Linked DNA regions of Marinomonas mediterranea MMB-1. Each later gene encodes a partner of the first gene's protein in a complex. Links are inferred from orthologs where the notes say so. Each region holds a gene or a part of one and is shown in the gene's direction. Other genes may lie near its edges.

Region 1 (10,733 bases):
CAGCGCGCTAATACACGTAATAGAAAGACGAGTGAATAAGCTTTATTGACGACCGTCTGTCACGTACGTAATGAAAGCCGCAGAGGTGATACCTCTGCGGCTTTTTCGCTTTTATCTTGTTTAAAATACGAGATGTCCCTGTAGAAGGGCGAAGTTACTCTTGTGTGAAAAGGCCATTGAGTGGGGATTCAGGCGCCAAAATATCGGTGGTTATATTCAGCTCAAAATGGAACGATTTCGTTTGCCCGTTGCATCCGTCCAATGCGATGACCCAATCATCGTCGCTGCCCAATTCTGGTATTTTCCAACATACACCGTGAATATCGACATATCTCGTGCCATCTCCATCTTCGGTAATGACGTACTCTGTGTCTGACTGCTGACCTTTTAGGTATTCACGTTGATCTTTCTTTGCTTGTTCTATCGCTGCGATTAATTCAGGCGAAAATATGTGTTCATTTTCAGCCTTCGCTTTCGTTGTTGAGATGTCTTGCTGTTCGAAATCGAGCAGTGTCCCTTTTTTTGACATCAATGTCGGTTCATTGCTTTTTGTTGAATCGTGATTCTTTGTTGTTTGTGATGTAGCAGAAGTATTTGAAATTGGCTTTACTGAATTATCGGCTGGGTGGGCAGCTGGGTGTTGAATGGGGGGGGCAGTCTGTAAGCTTTCCCCAATATTTTTAGGGGCTGTATTAGTCGGGGGGGGAGTCAAAGAAAGGTCTGTATCAGGCGTTGTTTCGATTGTAGTTGGGTTGTTGTTTGTTTCTGGCGAGGACGTGTTCTCTGCTGGAATAATTGATTTATGGATTGTCTGTTTAAGATTAGATAGACCCAGGTTAGCTTTAGCTTCTCCAATATTTGTGGTCCGTTGTTCTTTGGTTTTAACGAGAGCATCAGAGTGAAGAATAGAGACTTCTATTGTCCTGGTTGGCTGAGAAGTGGGGTGTGATGTCAATGATATGCTGTCTAACGCATACAGTACTAAAACATGTAATAAGACAGCAATGACAATGACGAACGTAATTTTTATCGCCCTTTTATAGAACGGGGGCGTATTACATTCTGCGAGCTGAAGAATGTCTTCGGGTCGCATATCGTTCGCCTGCTTTTTAATTGCCTCTAACGTCATTAATTAAACATCGTTTTATTGGGTGTGATGACATTACTGCCACCCTGTTTTTTTGCTATTTGGAAAATGGTTCTCATTACTAAGAGACTACATCAAAAGGAGGGATTGCCCAAACGCTTATGTGTTAAGAATGTCGGTTAAATGAAATTACAGGGTTGGGAAACCATAAGCCTACAAGTATACTGTTCAAGATAAAGTTAACTGAGTGCAAAGATGATGTATAGATGGTTATTTGCTTTCGTTTTTATAACGTTGCTAAGTGCTTGTGGTAATAAAGGGGCATTGTATTTACCCGATGAAAAAGCCTCTGAGCCAAATCAAGATACAAGTTCATCGCAAAACGCTCAAAATTGAGGACCCCCCCATTGGATTTTTTTAATTATACCGACCAAACGTTGTTTGCTGAAAATGTATCCTTAGAAACGGTTGCAGAGCAGTTTGGTACCCCTACGTACGTCTATTCTAGAGCAACGTTTGAAAGGCATTACAACGCCTACGCAGATGCGTTTGCTTCTCATCCTACTTTGGTTTGTTATGCCGTAAAAGCGTGTTCCAATATCGCTATATTGAATGTATTGGCTAAACTGGGAGCTGGGTTTGATATTGTATCGATAGGAGAGCTTGAGCGCGTTGTTCGAGCGGGTGGTGATCCATCGAAAGTGATGTTCTCAGGTCTCGGTAAGCAAGAACATGAAATGCGTCGAGCGTTGGAATTGGGGATTCATTGCTTCAATGTTGAATCTGAGCCAGAGTTATATCGCCTTAACAAAGTCGCAGGTGAACTGGGTGTGAAGGCGCCCGTTTCCATGCGCGTGAATCCAGATGTTGATGCCAAAACTCATCCTTACATATCCACTGGACTGAAAGAAAATAAATTTGGTATCGACATCAAAGACGCGCCGAGAATTTATCAAGTTGCAAATGAGATGGCTCACTTAAATGTGATGGGTGTGGATTGTCATATTGGTTCCCAGTTGACGGAACTCAAGCCTTTCCTAGATACATTTGATCGATTGATTACGTTGATTGATGAGCTAGCTGGTCTTGGCATCGAAATCAAACACATGGATTTAGGTGGTGGGTTAGGTGTGCGATACCGTGATGAAGTGCCGCCTGAACCAGCCGATTATGCACAACTAATTTTAGATAAAATGAAAGGGCGCGATATTTCATTAGCGTTTGAGCCGGGGCGCTCTATTGCCGCGAATGCGGGCTTGTTGTTGACGAAAGTCGAGTTTTTAAAGTGTACTGAACACAAAAACTTTGCGGTCATTGACGGTGCTATGAATGACTTAATTCGACCTTCTTTGTACAGTGCGTGGATGAATATCGTTCCTGTTAATTTGGAAGCAACGTCAGAAGGCAAGCGTATCTACGACCTTGTTGGCCCTGTGTGTGAAACGGGTGATTTTTTAGGCAAGGATCGAGAGTTGGATATCCAAGCTGGCGACTTGCTTGCTGTTCGTTCGGCAGGCGCATACGGCTTTACGATGGCATCTAATTACAACAGCCGTAATCGTGCTGCCGAAGTGATGGTAGATGGCGACGTTGCGCACTTGATCCGAGAGCGTGAAGATATAGATCATCAATTGGCTGGCGAACAGCTGTTGCCTGAGTAGGCTCAAGGAGAATAGCGTGTTATTGAAATTCTCTAAAATGCACGGTTTGGGAAACGATTTCGCAGTTGTCGATGCCGTTTCTCGTAAAGTGTATTTCAATAAAGAGCAAATTGAGTTTCTTGGCGATCGAAATCGCGGTATAGGCTTTGATCAGTTGCTCATCGTTGAGCCACCGACCAGTCCTGATATGGATTTTCGCTATCGTATTTACAATTCAAACGGTTCTGAAGTTGAGCATTGTGGTAACGGTGCTCGTTGTTTTGCTAAGTTTGTGATCGAGAAAGATCTGACGAATAAATCGGTGATCAATGTCGAAACAAAACAAGGCCAGATTCAGTTACATGTTCAAGATGATGGCGAAGTAACGGTTGACATGGGCGCGCCGTCATTTGCGCCTGCTGACTTGCCTTTTGATGCAACGGAAAAGCAAGATGACTTATATACTTTAAACCTAGAAGGCTATGGCTCGGTTGAGCTTACACCTGTTTCTGTTGGAAACCCACATGCCGTTATTCGAGTAGATCGATTGACGGATGAGATAGTATCGACAGTAGGTCCGCTCGTTGAATCTCACTCAGCGTTTCCAGCCAATGTAAATGTTGGTTTTATGGAAGTGATGAGTCGCGATGAAGTCAATCTGCGTGTATACGAGCGCGATGTAGGTGAGACGCAAGCATGCGGAACCGGTACATGTGCAGCGATTGTTGCAGGAATTCGTCAAGGTTGGTTGAATTCGAAAGTAACCGCGCACCTGCTTGGTGGGGATTTAAGAATCGAATGGCAGGGCGAAGGCTCTCCTATTATGATGACTGGCCCAGCCACTAAGGTATTTGAAGGCCAAATATACCTTTAAAACGTTTAACATAGTACAGGTGTAGTATCGAATGAAAGATGAGGATGTCGTAGAGTACCTTAAGAATACACCGGACTTTTTTGTTCGAAATGCAAACTTGCTGGAATCTATGACGGTCCCTCATCCGGTTCATGGTGGTGCAATCTCTTTGTTGGAGCGGCAAGTTCAGCTTTTGCGTCAAACGTCCGAGAGTCATCGTAGTCAATTTGATGTACTGGTTAATGTTGCGCGTGAAAACGAAGCAACCATGAAAAAAAGCCGTCGCGTTGTTGTCAATGGGCTCGGGTGTGAGTCGCTCGACGATTTTGCTGCGATGATTGATGACGTGATTAGAGAGGAGTTTGATATTCCTTTGCGATCGCTGATCTTGTTCTCTGATACAGAAATCAATTCTTCTGTAAGAACAGCGACATGGGACGAAGCGGGCGAGTTGTTAAAAGAAATGCTGTCCAAAGGCGGATGTTATTGCGGTGTACTTTCGATCGAGGAATCAAAATTTCTTTTTCCGGCTCACAGTGACGAAGTGATGTCATCAGCGGTGCTACCGTTAATATCGAGAGAAAACGGCCAAATTCACTATCATGGTGTATTGGCGCTTGGTTCACGAAGACTTAATGATTTTGATAAGGAAAAAGGCGCCTTGTTCCTCGATTACTTGTCAGATTTACTCAGTGCAATCTTAATGAGGCTCTTGTAATGACGTTAATCACCTTTGATTTAGATAATACATTGTGGGACGTTGATCCTGTTATTGTGAGAGCCAATCACGCGATGGAAGCGTGGTTTGAGGAGCGTTTTCCTGGTTTTCATGACATGTTTGATGCAAGCGCCTATGAAAAAATTAAATCAGAGGTGATCGATAACGCACCGAATGTAGCTCATGATGTCAGTGAAATACGCAAACGAATTTATGTGAAAGCCTTTCGTGAATACGGTTTGCCAACGGAAGAGGCTCGCCAAATATCTCAGTCTGCGTTCGATCACTTTTATGCTTGGCGTCAAAAAGTAGATTTGTATCCCGAAGCAAAAAGTTCGATAGCGGTCCTAGCGGAGCATTATCGAATGGGCGTCATTACCAATGGAAATGCGGATGTTTACCACCCATCTGTCGGTTTAGGTGCCTACTTTGAATTTGCATTGCGTGCTGATGAAGTTGGAAGAGCGAAGCCTAACCCCGAAATTTTTGAAGCGGCTGCGGTTCAAGCCGATGTAGATACGAAGGATATTATTCATATTGGCGATCATCCTATAGATGATGTTCAAGGTGCGGCTCAAGCCGGATGTCGAACAATTTGGTTTAATCGACATGGCGCGCGGCATTGGAAGACCGATTGGGATATGAAGCCGGATTCCGAGGTGCACTCGTTGCGTGAATTGCCGACGGCGATTGCCGAGCTTGGTGTTTTCTAACTCCCCGTAATGTTTGTAACCATTTGAGTGTGGCTGAATTTAACCGCTTAATTCAACAAATAGTATGCACCTATTAAGTTGTTAGTCGTAAATGATTTTTCATTATCGGGATTGATGCTACACTATGCCCATTATTTAAAAGTATTAACTGTTTAAGGAAACTCTAATGAGCGAAAACATTCTTAACATTACTGATGCTCAGTTTCAAAGCGAAGTTCTTGAATCTGACGTTCCTGTTATTGTTGATTTCTGGGCACCTTGGTGTGGTCCATGTAAAATGATTGCACCTATCCTTGCGGACGTCGCTGATGAGTTCGAAGGTAAGGTTAAAGTCGTTAAACTGAATGTTGATGAAAACACAGAAACGGCTCCTAAATACAATGTTCGCGGTATTCCTACGCTAATCATCGTTAAAGGTGGTGAAGTGGCTGCGACTAAAGTTGGTGCAGTTACAAAGTCTCAACTTATCGACTTTGTTCAAAGCGCGCTTTAAATTACGAGAGTACGTTTTTATCAAAAAAGCAGCTAATTTAGCTGCTTTTTTTTGGTCTTATGGTTTTCATTAGACAATATTATTTTTTCCAAATGCGCTTCTAAAATGTTGTGGCGTGTCGCTTCGATATCACCTCGTTTTTCTGCCCGAATGCGTCGGAATAATGCTGACTAAGCTCCGTCATTACACTTCTAGCATACGGCAAATACTTTTTTAATGAGTCTTTGCTCATCGGAGAATCATGCGGTATCTCGACAGTCATAGGGTCTTTGTGAATGCCATTAATACGAAATTCAAAATGCAAATGGGGGCCGGTAGCCCAACCTGTTTGGCCAACGAAGCCAATTAAGTCTCCTTGTTCTATATAACGGTTTGCTTGTAAGCCTTTTTTAAATCCTTGTAAATGGGCGTACAGTGTTGAGTAGCCCTGTCCATGCTCGATAATAATCGTGTTCCCATATCCTTTGAGTTCGCCAACGTATTTGACTTTACCTGCACCTGCTGCCTTTACTGGAGTGCCGCTTTTGGCGGCGTAGTCGACGCCTTGATGGGGTTGCGATGTCTTAAAAATAGGGTGCAGTCTATTTGGGTTGAATTTAGATGATATACGAGTGAAGTCGACGGGACTTCGTATAAAAGCTTTTCGCATCGACAGTCCGTCTGGTGTGTAATAATTAAACTCATCGCCGTCATCATAACGAATAGTTTGGAAGCTTCTGCCTATATTAATAAAGTTCGCCGCTATAATATTGCCTGTTCCTAACACTTCGCCTTCTAATTCATTCTCTTCGTAAAGTAGGCTAAACGAATCGCCTTTTCGTATATCGGTCGCAAAGTCTATGTCCCACGCAAATATTTGTGTGAGTTGAATGAGTACGGATTGTGGAATCCCCGCCTTTATCCCATCGACAAAGATAGAGTTTGTGATTGTGACCTCTTTATAGATCTGTTTCGTTTCGGGCTTAGTAAGCTGTACTACGAATGAAAACTGACCATCTTGCTGCCGCTCATATAAAGTTCGTTTCAGCTTGCTTTGAATATAGGTTAATTCTTTTAGCCGTCCTTCTGGGAACTCTGCTTTAACGTTTAGGGTTTGTCCTGGTTGTATCCTCAGTAGCTCAGAATTTGCGTCACGGGCATTGGCCACACGGTAAACATCTTGTTGAGAGATCCCCATACTAGAAAGAACAGTCGACAGAGAATCCCCTGAGGCAATGGTGATCGTTTGCTCTATGATGTCTTTTTTATTGTTTTTTAAATGTTGGGGTGTCGCGACCTCGTACAAGCCGTTTTTTGTTGGAGTCGTGCCGAGTGCTTCTTTAGATGAGGCTGTCTTTGATATTTGGATCTGTTGTTGGGGGCGTGGGCTGTCATTGCTAACTGAGCCACCATATACAGCATACAGTGCGAACGATAGGGCGAAAATAAAAGAACCTAGCGCAAGCATTAAGATGGTTTTTTGAGAAAATTTGTTGATCAAGCGTAATTACCGCAATTTCTTTGAATTAATCCTTATCATCCTAACAACATTGCTTTTATAATTGAACGCTTTGTAATCTTGGGCGGAGTAAAAGTCGCCTAATTAACTCATTCTTAATTATTTGAATAACGGATCGAAAACATGACGGTAGGCATTAACGACCTTTTGGCGGATTTACAGGCTCGCGGGCTGATTGCGCAAATGACAGCGGAAGAAGAGCTGCGTGCTCATTTGGAAACTGGTAGTCGTACTCTTTATTGTGGCTTCGATCCAACTGCTGACAGTCTTCATTTAGGTCACCTTGTGCCTTTACTTGTGCTGAAGCGTTTCCAAGACGCAGGGCATAATCCAATTGCGTTAGTTGGCGGCGCGACAGGACTGATCGGCGATCCTAGCTTTAAGGCGGCAGAGCGTCAATTAAATACGGCTGACGTGGTTGCTGGATGGGTCGATAAAATTCGTGGGCAGGTGAGTCAATTTGTTCAGTTTGATGAAGTAACTAACCCTGCACGTGTTGTTAATAACCTTGATTGGGCCGGTGAAATGAATGTGTTGGATTTCCTACGTGAAATCGGTAAGCACTTTTCAGTTAACGCCATGATTAACAAAGAATCGGTACAACAACGCTTGAATCGTGAAGGTGCTGGCATTTCGTTCACAGAGTTTTCATATGCTCTACTGCAAGGTATGGACTTTGCAGAATTAAATCGTGCTTATGGTTGTACGCTTCAGATTGGTGGTAGCGACCAATGGGGTAATATTGTTGGGGGTATTGATCTTTCGCGCCGTCAAAATCAATCTCAAGTATTTGGTTTGACTGTACCTCTTGTTACAAAATCGGATGGTACTAAATTCGGAAAAACAGAGTCTGGCGCGGTATGGCTTGATCCTAAGAAAACGTCTCAATATGCTTTCTACCAATTCTGGATGAATACGGCGGATGCAGATGTATACAAGTTCCTTAAGTACTTTACCTTCCTGACGATGGAAGAGATTGATGCGATTGAGCAAGCAGATAAAGAAAGTACAGGCAAGCCACAAGGCCAGTCTATTCTTGCTCGTGAAGCAACTAAGCTAGTTCATGGTGAAGAAGGGCTTGCAGCGGCTGAGCGTATTACTCAAGCGTTGTTCAGTGGGAAAGCGGATCAGTTGAGTGAACAGGATCTAGAGCAAATCAAGTTAGATGGATTGCCAAGCAGCTCACTTGTTGAGGCAAACCTAGCAGAAACGCCTCTAACGTCTTTACTAGCGGAAGCCGGACTTGCTGCATCAGGCAAGCAAGTTAAAGATGCGCTTCAACGTAATTCAGTCTTTGTTAATGGCGTTGCTAAGGGAATAGCAGATAACATGTCTGCATCTGATATCTTTGCGGCGGATAATGGCTACTACGGCAAGTACTTCCTTGTGAAGCTAGGTAAGAAGAAACATCACTTATTTACGCTTTAGTCATTAAGGCTTGGTGTATCGAAATAATAAAAAAGGCGCTTAGGCGCCTTTTTACGTTTATGGCTTCAATTCGTGGAATATAGTAAAGGACTATAATAGTCTGATTGCCATAAGTGGATACCAAAATATTTGTCGCTATGCCGTTGATCGTAACGTTAATAGTGCTATCTTACTTACCTACCTAATTTAATCACTAGGGAAGGCCATGCCTCGAATCAGAGAAACCCTGACAACATCTAACCACTATATTGGCAGACTTTATCGTCTTGCTGTCGAAAAAGGCTTAGATGCAGATTCTCTTTTTAGAGAGGCTGATTTGTCTCCTAGCGTTGTTGATGATCCTAATTTACAGATAGAAATTGAAAAATTAGCGGGTGTTGTTGAAGGAATCTGGACCCTTCTTCAGGATGAATCAATGGGATTGTCTCGATCACCACTTCCTGCGGGTTCGTTTTTTATGATGGGGCGAGTGACTGTACATGAAGAAACGTTAGGTAAAGCGCTTTATTTAGCCGCCCGTTTTTATAACATGATCTCAAATGCTTATGAAATGGCGTTGATTGAAACGGAGGATCGCGCGACCTTAGAGTTTAGGATGGCAGACCTAGATCTTGATTCCTCTCATTTGTTTTCCGATATGACGCTTTTGGCATGGCACAGCTATTCCTCATGGCTCATACAGGAGCGTATCCCTTTACTTGAAGTTTGTTTTCCTTATGCGGAGCCTTTTGAACAACATGATTATGTTGAACTCTATCCGTGTGAGCGTCGATTTAATCAACCTGTGCTTTCAATTACTTTTAGTAATGTGTTTTTAGATTGCGAAAACAGGCAAAGCTTAGATTCGTTAAAAGCCTATATGAAGCGTTGCCCGATTGAATTGTTTTTAAAACAGCCAGGAGACATTAGTGTTGCCAGTGATTTGCGTTCCTTGCTTAGTAAGTCCTTTGAAGAAGGCTTTCCTACCATCGATGAGGCTGCGAAAACGCTTCATATGTCCCGTCGAACGCTTATACGCAAGTTAGACAAAGAAGAAACGTCCTATCAGGAAGTTAAAGATCGGATGCGTATGGATAGGGCTTGTTTTTGGCTTGCTCAGAACGGCGTGTCTATTCATAAGGTCGCTGAAAAAGTGGGCTTTTCGGATGCGGCTGTCTTTTCTAGGGCGTTTCGTAAGTGGCTGGGGTGTACACCGACCGAGTATCGAGACCGATTTTTTAGTTAAGCAGCTTGGTATTTGTCATAATTGGCTTTACTGGCACTTTATGCAAAGTAAATCGGCATTTCATGCTATTTCTACTCTCCTTACTATCACGTAAATTTCTATAAAGACACAACGAAAAAGCCCTTCACTCAAAGGTCGTCGTTCCAAGTCATAATAATTAGAGGAATTTACGCATGAGTAACTATTCACAAGACTCTGTATCGGCAGAAGCTCTCAAAGCTGCTGGTGATTCTGCACAAGCTGAAGATGTTTCTGTATTGGAAGCGGCTGCAAACGCGGCGGATCGACGCCTTGCTGCGACCAAATCCAGTTTGGTTGAAAGAATGATTTATGGGCCACAACCCGACATAGAGGAACTTTGTTCGGGTGGGAAAAATATGAAGTCCTCTGTAACGGAAGAGGCGCAAGAGATTTTGCATGAGGCGATGGAATGTCTTAATAAAGGTGAGGCATTTGGAACAGATGGGAAAATAACGTCAGAACTCCGCCACTCAGTAGCCAAAAAAGGAGCGTATGGATTTACTGTTCCTACTGAATATGGTGGTAAAGGAAAGCGATATAGCGAATTCGCGTGTTTGACTGAAGAATTTGCCTCTCAGGGGTTAGGTGCTTTGTCAGTTGAAATATCTGGGCAATTGACTATCGGTTCGAGTGCGTTACTGGGATACGGAACGTCTTTTCAAAAATCTCAATATCTCCCTTCTATCAGTAGTGGTCAATTAATTGCCTTTGCGCTTACTGAGGTCGGTGTGGGCGTTAATGCTAAACGTGTTCAAGCTTACGTCGAGGCAGATGAAGAGAATAAGTGCTGGCGGCTTTATGCTGAAGGTGAGCGTAATAAGCTTTATATTACCAGCGCGACTCACGGTGGGCTTATGGCAATCGTGGCTAGAAAAGGGAAAAGCAGTAAAGAGTTGGCTTTGTTTATTGTCGAGTTACCAGAAGAGGACATTGACGCAGAGTTTAGCTTTAGTTGTAAAAGCTCGAATGTCAGTGCCTTTCAACAGAATATTAATTCAAGAATTAGTTTTAGACATTTTCCCATTCCGTATGAGCAAGAGATTCAAGGGAATGGTGT
Region 2 (10,752 bases), 200 kb from region 1 along the record:
TTAATCTTAGTAGTAAACGTGCATTAATTGTAGGTGTTGGTGGGTTAGGTAACATTGCGGCGACGTATTTAGCAGGCGCAGGCGTTGGCACGTTAACCTTGTTGGACGACGATTGTATTGAAGAAAGCAATTTACCTAGACAAGTTCTATTTAATGAGAGCAATGTCGGCGAAAGTAAGGCGAAAGCGGCTAAAGATTTGTTAAACGCAAAAGCATCTGACGTTACGATCAATGCAGTCGAGAGTAAATTAAACGAGCACAATGCGGAGGCATTGGTCTCGGAAGTGGACGTTGTATTAGACTGCACAGACAATTTTAAAACGCGTAAATTACTGCATAGAGCCTGCTATAAGGCTAAGGTTTCTTTAGTAAGTGGTGCGGCCATTCGTTGGGAAGGGCAGTTGATCACGTTTCGATACGACACAGATGCGTCTCCTTGCTATGAATGTTTGTACCCAGAGTTGTCCGATCAAGCGTTAAGTTGTAATGAAAACGGCATAATGGGTCCAGTTGTGGGGGCAATGGGGGTGATGCAGTCTCTCGATGCTGTAAAACTGTTGAGTGACAAAGGTGAAGTTGCTCACGGTCGTTTGAAGATTTTTGATGGGTTTGCTGGAAGCTGGCGTGAAATGACCTTAACGCAAGATCCAGAATGTGCGTTATGTGCGCTTGAAAAATCATAGCGAGTCCCTATTTAAACAATTAAAGAAATTCTCTAAGCATTTGGCGTTTTTTCCGTTATCATCTCGCCAAATGATATTACAAGCCTTTTAAGGAGCGCTTAAATGAGCGAAGTTAAACACGCAAAATTATTGATCTTAGGTTCAGGCCCAGCGGGTTATACCGCCGCAGTCTACGCAGCACGTGCAAACCTAAGCCCTGTTATGGTGACAGGAATGCAAATGGGCGGCCAGCTAACGACCACGACCGAAGTGGACAATTGGCCTGGTGATGATCAAGGCGTTCAAGGTCCAGAGCTTATGGAACGTATGCGTAAGCATGCAGAGCGTTTCGAAACTGAAATTATTTTTGATCATGTCGGTAAAGTGGATCTGCAACAGCGTCCATTCCGTCTTGAAGGTGACAGCGGTGTCTACACATGTGATGCGTTGATCATTGCGACGGGTGCAAGTGCACAATACCTTGGTCTAGAAAGCGAAACTAAGTTTATGGGACAAGGCGTTTCTGCTTGTGCCACTTGTGATGGCTTTTTCTATCGCGGTAAAGACGTAGCTGTAATCGGTGGCGGCAACACTGCTGTTGAAGAGGCGCTTTACCTTGCCAACATAGCGAACTCAGTGACGGTTGTTCATCGTCGTGACAAGTTCCGTTCTGAGAAGATTTTGTCTGACAAGCTGCTTGAGAAAGCAGAAAACGGCAATGTAAAAATCGAATGGAACTCTCAACTTGACGAAGTATTGGGTGATGATGCGGGTGTAACAGGCATTCGTATCCTAAATAACCAATCTGGTGAGAAGAAAGATCTTGAAATTGCAGGTCTATTTGTTGCGATTGGTCACAAGCCAAATACAGACATCTTTGAAGGCCAGCTAGAAATGAAAGATGGCTATATTAAAGTTCAGTCAGGTTTGGAAGGTAACGCGACTCAAACGAGCATCCCAGGCGTTTATGCTGCGGGTGACGTTATGGACCATATCTACCGTCAAGCAATTACATCTGCGGGTACAGGCTGTATGGCTGCCCTTGATGCAGAAAAATTCCTAGACGATATGGAATAATCTGTAACGCATTACAGAACGAAAAAAGCCGATGCAAATGATATTTGCATCGGCTTTTTTGTAGCAGTTAAATCGCTGAATTATTGAGCGTTATACGCTTCAACACCTTCAACGAGTGCTTTGCGTGCTTCGTCAGCATTCGCCCAGCCATCAACTTTAACCCACTTACCTTTCTCAAGTGTCTTGTAGTTTTCGAAGAAGTGTTCGATTTGGTCACGTAGAAGCTGAGGAATGTCTTCAACGTCTTGGACGTTAGCGTATTCTTTGCTTAGTTTCTCGTGTGGTACAGCAACCAATTTTGCGTCTACACCCGCTTCGTCTGACATGTTTAGAACGCCAACAGGACGACAACGAATAACAGAACCCGCTACAACAGGGTAAGGCGTGATAACCAATACGTCGACTGGGTCGCCGTCGTCAGCAAGAGTATTGTTAACGTAACCGTAGTTTGCAGGGTAGAACATTGGAGCAGTCATGAAACGGTCAACGATTAGAGCGTCCATGTCTTTGTCTACTTCATACTTAACGGGGTTCGCTTCAGCTGGGATTTCGATGATTACGTTGATATCGTTTGGCACATCGCGGCCAGCAGGAATGTTATTAAAGCTCATTGTGTGTCTTCCAATGGTGTTATAAATGCCGAGCATTATAGAAGTTGGGAAGTCTTCGAACAAGTGCCTCGTCCTTTATTGCGACTATAGTTTGACGTTTTCTTCTCAGCTGTTTATTTGAGGGTGAGGTCGATTTATGAGGCGAAAAAGCGAATATTCGTAAAAAATAATAGAAAAAGTTAAGAAAAAGGGGGAGAGTTACGCTATAAGTTATTGCTTTCTTTCCAGATTTAGCTAATCTTAGCAAAGTGATCAAATTCTAGTCGAGAGGACGAGATGACGAAATCTGAGCTGATAGAAATGTTAATCGATCAGCAATCTCATTTGCCTGTGAAAGATGTGGAGCTCGCAATAAAAGCGGTTCTGGATCATATGTCTGAATCTTTGGCAAATGGTGAGCGCATCGAAATTCGCGGCTTTGGTAGTTTCTCACTGCACTATCGAGCACCAAGAGTAGGCCGCAACCCAAAAACGGGTGAATCTGTGGAACTTACCGCTAAATATGTTCCGCATTTTAAGCCCGGTAAAGAACTGCGAGAACTCGTAAATTTGGATGATACAGCTCATCATGAGCTTAATTAATGTGTAAGCGTACTCGAAATTTACACCAGACAACGGCATAATGTAGCGACAGTATTTTTAGGTGGGGACATTATGTTGAAATGGCTTAAACGCGTGCTGTTAGCCGCGTTGCTTATCGTTTTTCTAGTTGTCGGTGTGTTTTTCTCTATTCGCAACCCACAATTGATTACTTTGGACCTCGTTGTATGGCATGGTCCAGAGTTAAGTATCGCTCTCTACCTTATCTTAGCCTTCGCTGCTGGCGCTATTGTTGCCTTGCTGGCAAGTTCTGTTACGCTATTACGTTCTGACCGCCAAATAAAACTCCTATCCAAAAAGCTTGATAAAAATAGATCTGAGTTAGACTCTCTTCGCAAAGCCTCTCTGACGAAAGAGCTTGCGGTTAGCGAGGAGTAGACACACTTGACCGAGTTGGGGTTGTTTCTTGTTCTTTTTATTGCTCTGTTCGTTGGATGGGTGATGGGACGACGTCGTTCTGAAAAGCCGACGAAGCAAGAACTCAAAACCATTTCTTCAGACTACTTTCGTGGTTTAAATCACTTATTGAACGGGCAACAGTCCGAAGCGATTGACGCGTTTGTAGACTCTCTGGAAGTCAACTCCGAAACCTTTGATATTCACCTAACCCTCGGGAATTTGTTTCGAAAAAAAGGTGAGATAGAGAAGGCCATTAATGTCCATCAAAACTTGTTGGCACGTCCAGACATTGGTGAGCGTGAAATGCGCTTGGTTCAATTAGAACTGGCAAGTGACTTTATGTCAGCGGGTTTGCTAGACCGTGCGGAACGGTTGCTATTAAACATTGCTGCTAGAAAAACAGAGTTTCAAGCGCAAATCCTCACTTTACTCATCGACTTATATGAGTTTGAGCAAAGTTGGGACAAGGCCATTCGGATCAGCGAGCAATCACAAAAAGCAAAGCCGTCGGTAAAAGAAGCGCAACGTTTGGCACACTTTCACTGTGAGCTGGCGCAAGTTCAAGTAAAGAAAGAACAATGGAAACAAGCATTCACTCATTTTCGTAACGCGTTGGATGCGGACCCCAAATGTGTTCGTGCCAGTGTTGGTATGGCAGAGGTATTGTGTGAGCAAAGGCGTTACCGTGATGCCATAAAAGAGCTTAAAAACGTCGCGGAACAAGATCCTGATTTTATCCCTGTTATATTACCTAACTTAAAAGACGCGTATCAAAGGGTGTGGTCTGGAAGTGGCTATCACCAATTTCTGGTTGAGCAAAATAAAGACCATTCATCGGCGTCCTTAATTTTGGCGCTCGCTAAGCACTATGCTCAGGATGATAAACGGTTTGCAGAGCAGTTTTTGATTGAACAGCTTCGCATTCACCCTACAATTAAAGGGTTTAAAGAGCTCATTCAAATGCAACTCTCTGAAAGTCAGGGCGTCAACGAGCAGCATTTGAATGTCCTTTTTGAGCTGATCGATCAGCTTACGAAAGCGAAGCATAAATTCCAGTGCCGCCAATGTGGCTTTTCTGGGCATCAACTACACTGGCAATGTCCGAGCTGTAAAAGCTGGGGATCAGTGAAACCTATACACGGTCTTGAAGGCGAATAATCTCAAGGCGAAATTGAAAGAAAGAGGAATACGAATGACCTGCCAATCCCCAATTGTGGTGGCTTTAGATTTTCCAACACCTGCTCAAGCAATCGATATGGCGAAACGCTTAGATCCAGCCCTTTGTCGAGTAAAGGTCGGGAAAGAATTATTTACTAAAGCAGGTCCTGCAATTTTAGATGAATTGCATGCATTAGGGTTTGATATCTTTTTGGATCTTAAATTCCATGATATCCCTAATACGGTTGCAAACGCGGTGTCTGTTGCGGCCAAAGCGGGGGTTTGGATGGTGAATGTTCATGCATCTGGCGGTCGTCGTATGATGGAAGCTTCCGCAAATGCGCTGGCTAACATCCAAGATCATAATACCTTGCTGATTGCTGTAACGGTATTGACGAGTATGGATCAGACGGACTTGCAAGAAATTGGTATCGATTTGTCTCCAAGAGATCATGTCTTGCGCCTAGCAAATTTGGCGAAGTCGTCTGGCATGGACGGCGTAGTCTGCTCCGCACAAGAGTCTCAAATGTTGTCATCTGAGCTTGGCAAAGATTTTGTACTTGTAACACCGGGAATTCGCCCTATTGGATCTGATCAAGGTGATCAAAAACGCATTTTAACGCCCGCTGAAGCAATGGTGCAGGGCAGCCACTATTTGGTCATGGGTCGTCCAATTACTCAGGCCGCTGACCCAATTGCTGTGTTGATGCAAACGAACAAAGACCTCGGTGTTGCTTAGTGTAAGCTTAGCTTGAGCAACTACCGCGCTGCTTTTTCTGGCGAGAAGCGAAGATCTTTCTAGTAAGCTGTTGAGTTAAACGAGCAATCGAGCTAGGCTATCACGTAAGCCGACTCAGGTGAGTCGGCTTTTTTGTGTCTTTTAAAGACGTTTTACTGTGAAACCATGAAGGTTTCGAATTCAGATAAGGAAGTTAAAATATGCTAAATACCGCCATTCAATTATGGGCGCGCACTGCTGCGTGTGCCACACTCTTACTCTCTCTATTGTGTTTCTCGACCGCTGCACTTGCGGTAACGCCACTGGACGTTAATGCTGCGACCGCAGAGGAACTTGCGTTGATATTAAAGGGTGTGGGAACCTCAAAAGCCCAAGCCATTGTCACGTACCGTAATGAACACGGTGCATTTGCAAGCATCGAAGATCTCGTGAATGTAAAAGGCATCGGCTCATCGTTACTGGAAAAGAATCGCAGCTTTATTCGAGTCGCGAAAGAAACGGACTAGTCGTTAATTTGTACTAGTTTGTTCTCTTCAGCACTTCCTCATGTGCGTGCCTGCTGAAAAGTACGTTTAGCATGGGGAAGTGCGTTTAGTGGCTCCTTTCACTGATAAGCTCAACTAACAAATTCAGCTAAGAAGCCTCTAACAATGTTTCGACGGCTTGATGTTGGGTTAAAAAAATGTCGCCGGACAAATGCTGAATAAAAGTGGTGTTCTTCAGTTTGTCCATGACAGGGCCTTTGACTTCAGAAAGGTGCAGCTTTATCCCTGCTGATTGCAACCGAGCGTGGATCATTTCAATACTTTCCAGTGCACTCGAGTCAATCATATTAATAGCAGTGCACATCAGAACAACATGCTTAACATCGCACTGGTGGGCAACTAAGTAATTTACTCTGTCTTCTAAAACTCGTGCATTGGCAAAAAACAGATTCTCATCGATTCGCACTGTAATGATAGAAGGGTGTGTTTCTACCTCAAACCGTTTTATGTTTCGAAAGTGCTCTGTCCCTGGTACTTTGCCGACGACGGCGATGTGAGGGTGACTGGTATGCCATAGAAATAGCATAACCGAGAGCCCAACGCCGGTCATAATGCCCGCCTCGACACTGACTAATAGTACGACTAAAAACGTGGCGATCATCGCCGCCGCGTCGTGTTTTGAGTACTTCCAAACCGATAGAAACGTTTTGATATCGATAAGTTGTACAACAGAAACAATAATAGTCGCAGCAAGCACCGCATTGGGTAGATAATAAAAAGCGTCGGTTAAATAACTGAGCGTAATCAAGATAAATAAGGCGGTTAAAATGCCTGTCATAGGAGTTCGAGCACCAGCATCGAAGCTGACCACAGAGCGAGAGAACCCACCCGTTACTGGGAAGCCCGTACTCATGGCGGAGCTAATATTCGCAGCGCCAAGGCCGATAAGTTCCTGGTTTGGGTCGATACTTTGTCGTCGCTTTGCTGCAAAAGATTGTGCGACCGACACAGATTCAACAAATCCTACAATACTAATGAGCACAATAGAGGGAAGTAGTTCAGATAGTGTGCTCATTTCCCACTCAGGAAAAGCGAATGCAGGTAGGCCATTTGGTACGACACCAACGACACTCACGTCCGCTTTGATCAGTTCAAACCAAATAACCGAAAGCGTTGCTAATAAAACGACAAAGACAGGTGAGGCTTTGGCGACCAATTGGCTCGTGTTTCGAGCGAGACCGAAGCGTTGTAGCATCTCAGGTAAGTAACGTCTAAACCCAATGAGCACGGTAATGGAAGCTACTCCAAGAGCAAAGGTAACATAGTTACTGTTTGGAGCGTTTTCCGCCAAAGAGTGCATGAGCTCAGGCAAATTGTGCCCATTGGCGCGAATACCCAATAAGTGCTTAAACTGCCCGACCGCAATGATGATCGCAGAAGCACTGATAAAGCCCGATATGACAGGGTGGCTAAGAAGGTTCGCTAAGAACCCCAGTTTTAACATGCCCATTCCGAGCAGAAACAGGCCAGACGTTCCCGCCAAGAGAATCGTTATAGCGGTATATTCTGCCGTCCCGGGGGCGGCGAACTCCAACGCAGCGGCGCCAGTCATCATAGAGACAACCGCCACTGGGCCGACGGCAAGCGTGCGGCTGGAACCAAATATAGCATACGCCACAAGCGGCAAAATGCTGGCGTATAGACCGACTTCTGGCGATAACCCTGCGAGCATGGCGTACGCAAGACTTTGGGGGATCAGCATAACAGTGACGATAACGCTTGCTACCAAGTCGGCTTGAAAGTCCGACTTTTGATAGGTCTTTAGCCAGCTAATGGCAGGGATATACCGGTCAATATTCATTTCGGTTCGCTTCTTTTGCTTGATTTCTAAACGGCGTTTAACGGTATTTTTAAATAACGAATGCCGTTGTCTTCAGCTGGTGGTAGCTCGCCCGCTCGCATGTTTACTTGCACTGAGGGAAGAATCAGTTTCGGCATGCTAAGTGTTTTGTCCTTCGTCGTGCGCATCTCACAAAACTCGCCTTCGGAGACACCGCTATGAATGTGTGCATTTGAGCGCTTTTGTTCAGCCACCGTCGTCTCCCATTGGTACTCATCTCGACCGGGGGCTTTGTAGTCATGACACATAAAGAGTCGAGTGCTGTCGGGGAGGGCGAAAATACGTTGTATGGATCGATACAAGGTACTGGCATCGCCACCGGGGAAATCACATCGTGCAGTGCCGTAGTCAGGCATGAATAACGTGTCGCCTACAAACGCAGCGTCTCCGATGTTATAGGTCACGCATGCAGGGGTGTGGCCAGGTGTGTGCATGACCTCAATGGACAGATCGCCCAACGGCAGGCTTTGCGCATCGGACACGAGAACATCAAACTGCGAACCATCTCTTAAAAACTCGGGTTCAGCGTTAAACAAGCTGCCAAATGTCGTTTGTATGGTGGTAATGTGATCGCCGATCACAATGTCGCCACCTAGCTTCGATTTGAGATACGGTGCCGCAGATAAGTGATCAGCGTGAACGTGAGTTTCTAATATCCATTTTAGCGTTAAGTCATATTGCTTGATGTGCTCGATTATTTGATCGGCAGAATCAGAGCTGGTTCTGCCTGATGCGGCATCATAATCCAACACCGAATCAATGATGGCACACTCGAGAGACTTTGGGTCTGTTACGGCGTAAGACACGGTGAACGTTGCTTCGTCGAAGAAAGCAGTAACAAGTGGTTGGTCTGATAATGGCATGTGATTACCTTTAATATGGTTATAAGGTTATTTCTAAATAGAATATACTAAGTTTTTATATTAGTAAAACCTGATTTAATGCGTATATCTTATTAAAGCGGCTTAGTTCTATAGATTTGGTTATATGGGATGGTGGATCTAGCGTACATTTCGAGTGCATTTCTAGTTCACCAAACTGACACCTCGCGTGCGCTGCGAGTTCGAGAGCGACAGACAGTGTTTTTTTAAGTCAATCTTAGGAATCAGCTCGGACGAGAAAGCGAATTTTGCTAAGATAGGGAGGTTGGATAATAGTGATCAACATGAACCAAACTTGAGAGTAGGAAGCCGACGTGACTCAACAATTTGAAGTAGTATCAGCGTATCAACCTGCTGGTGACCAGCCAACCGCCATTGCGAAACTGACTCAAGGCATAGAGGCTGGATTAGCGCATCAGACATTGTTGGGTGTAACGGGCTCTGGTAAAACGTTTACGGTTGCAAATGTTATCGCGAACGCAAAGCGACCTACCATCATCATGGCGCACAACAAAACGCTGGCGGCTCAGCTTTATGGCGAGTTCAAAGAGTTCTTTCCAAATAACGCCGTTGAATATTTTGTGTCTTACTACGATTACTACCAACCAGAAGCCTATGTAGCGGCATCCGATACCTTTATCGAGAAAGACGCATCGGTAAACGAACACATTGAACAAATGCGCTTATCTGCAACAAAAGCCTTGCTTGAGCGCGAAGACGTTATTATCGTCGCAACGGTTTCTGCCATATACGGTTTGGGTGATCCGCAGTCCTATTTGAAAATGATGCTTCACCTTGATCGCGGAGACCGAATTGATCAACGCGCCGTATTACGTCGTTTAGCGGAGCTACAGTATTCGCGCAATGATTTAGTGTTCGAACGAGGGAATTTTCGAGTACGTGGTGACGTGATTGATGTGTTTCCAGCTGATTCGGAAGACACGGCGTTTCGTATTGAGTTGTTTGACGACGAAGTCGATAACTTGTCGATTATTGATCCATTGACCAATAAAACGATTCGAAAAGTCCCCAGAATCACTATCTACCCAAAAACTCATTATGTCACGCCTCGCGAGACCATCGTTGATGCCATTGAAAGAATAAAAACGGAACTCGATCAACGACTAGAACAGCTTAAATCGCTGAATAAACTCGTCGAGTTACAGCGTTTAGAACAACGTACGAATTACGATTTAGAAATGATGCAAGAGCTGGGTTATTGCTCTGGTATCGAAAACTACTCCCGTTATCTATCAGGTCGCCCCGAAGGCTCACCGCCACCGACCTTGTTTGATTACCTCCCTGCTAATGCCTTACTCGTGATAGATGAATCTCACGTTACCGTGCCACAAGTTGGCGCTATGTATAAAGGTGACCGTTCTCGTAAAGAAAACTTAGTGGAATACGGGTTCCGCTTACCGTCAGCATTGGACAACAGACCAATGCGCTTTGAAGAATGGGAATCGATCAAACCGCAGACTATTTTTGTGTCGGCGACCCCCGGCAAGTACGAAGCAGAACATCAGGATTGGGTGGTTGAGCAGATTGTTCGACCGACGGGGTTGATTGATCCAGAGGTAGAAATTCGTCCAGTCGCCACACAGGTGGACGATCTTTTATCAGAGATTAACCTTCGTCTTCCGACAGGCGAACGTATATTGGTCACGACACTGACCAAACGTATGGCCGAAGACTTAACCGATTACCTATACGAACACGGCATTCGGGTGCGTTACCTCCATTCAGATATTGATACCGTGGAACGAGTTGAAATCATCCGAGATCTTCGATTGGGTGAGTTTGATGTATTGGTCGGGATCAACCTACTTCGTGAAGGTTTAGATATTCCAGAAGTCAGTTTGGTCGCGATTCTCGACGCAGACAAAGAAGGCTTTTTACGCTCTGACCGTTCATTGATTCAGACCATTGGTCGAGCGGCTCGTAATGTGAACGGTAAAGCCATCTTATACGCAGATAGAATTACCGGTTCAATGGGGCGTGCCATTGAAGAAACAGACCGCCGCCGTGTGAAACAGCAAGCGTTTAACGAAGAGCACGGCATTGTTCCAAAAGGCATTACCAAATCGGTAGAAGACATCATGGAAGGCGCGTACAACCCCGGCGCAGGTAAAGGTCGAGGCAAGCAAACGCGTAAAGTGGCTGAGGCTTCAAAAGACTATCAAGTCGAAAGCATGGACGATGTGGCAGAAGTACGTAAGGCGATTATTAAACTGCAAAAA

The links.
Region 2: the proteins of trxA (region 1) and trxB are in contact, whole or in part, in a crystal structure (PDB 1F6M), measured with the Escherichia coli proteins. The link is inferred for Marinomonas mediterranea MMB-1 from one-to-one orthologs.

Annotation. Positions count from the first base shown.
Region 1 is NC_015276.1:3,234,823-3,245,555, reverse strand. The notes cover bases 4,098-6,840. They hold trxA (thioredoxin TrxA), read left to right. Parts: upstream 4,098-5,177; coding sequence 5,178-5,504; downstream 5,505-6,840. Other genes in these bases: MARME_RS14785 (M23 family metallopeptidase), read right to left, coding at 5,605-6,840; MARME_RS14795 (HAD family hydrolase), read left to right, coding at 4,298-5,011; MARME_RS14800 (DUF484 family protein), read left to right, coding at 4,098-4,298. Also shown: argH (argininosuccinate lyase), read left to right, coding at 1-11; MARME_RS14815 (hypothetical protein), read right to left, coding at 155-1,129; LPS translocon maturation chaperone LptM, read left to right, coding at 1,343-1,483; lysA (diaminopimelate decarboxylase), read left to right, coding at 1,495-2,748; dapF (diaminopimelate epimerase), read left to right, coding at 2,765-3,601; more of MARME_RS14800, read left to right, coding at 3,633-4,097; more of MARME_RS14785, read right to left, coding at 6,841-6,984; tyrS (tyrosine--tRNA ligase), read left to right, coding at 7,126-8,430; MARME_RS14775 (AraC family transcriptional regulator), read left to right, coding at 8,636-9,655; MARME_RS14770 (acyl-CoA dehydrogenase family protein), read left to right, coding at 9,829-10,733. UniProt on the Escherichia coli protein: Participates in various redox reactions through the reversible oxidation of its active center dithiol to a disulfide and catalyzes dithiol-disulfide exchange reactions.
Region 2 is NC_015276.1:3,030,513-3,041,264, reverse strand. The notes cover bases 1-2,762. They hold trxB (thioredoxin-disulfide reductase), read left to right. Parts: upstream 1-785; coding sequence 786-1,739; downstream 1,740-2,762. Other genes in these bases: ihfB (integration host factor subunit beta), read left to right, coding at 2,627-2,762; ppa (inorganic diphosphatase), read right to left, coding at 1,820-2,350; MARME_RS13900 (HesA/MoeB/ThiF family protein), read left to right, coding at 1-683. Outside these bases: more of ihfB, read left to right, coding at 2,763-2,932; MARME_RS13880 (LapA family protein), read left to right, coding at 3,005-3,328; lipopolysaccharide assembly protein LapB, read left to right, coding at 3,335-4,507; pyrF (orotidine-5'-phosphate decarboxylase), read left to right, coding at 4,542-5,246; MARME_RS13865 (ComEA family DNA-binding protein), read left to right, coding at 5,447-5,752; MARME_RS13860 (SulP family inorganic anion transporter), read right to left, coding at 5,880-7,592; MARME_RS13855 (MBL fold metallo-hydrolase), read right to left, coding at 7,619-8,494; excinuclease ABC subunit UvrB, read left to right, coding at 8,827-10,752.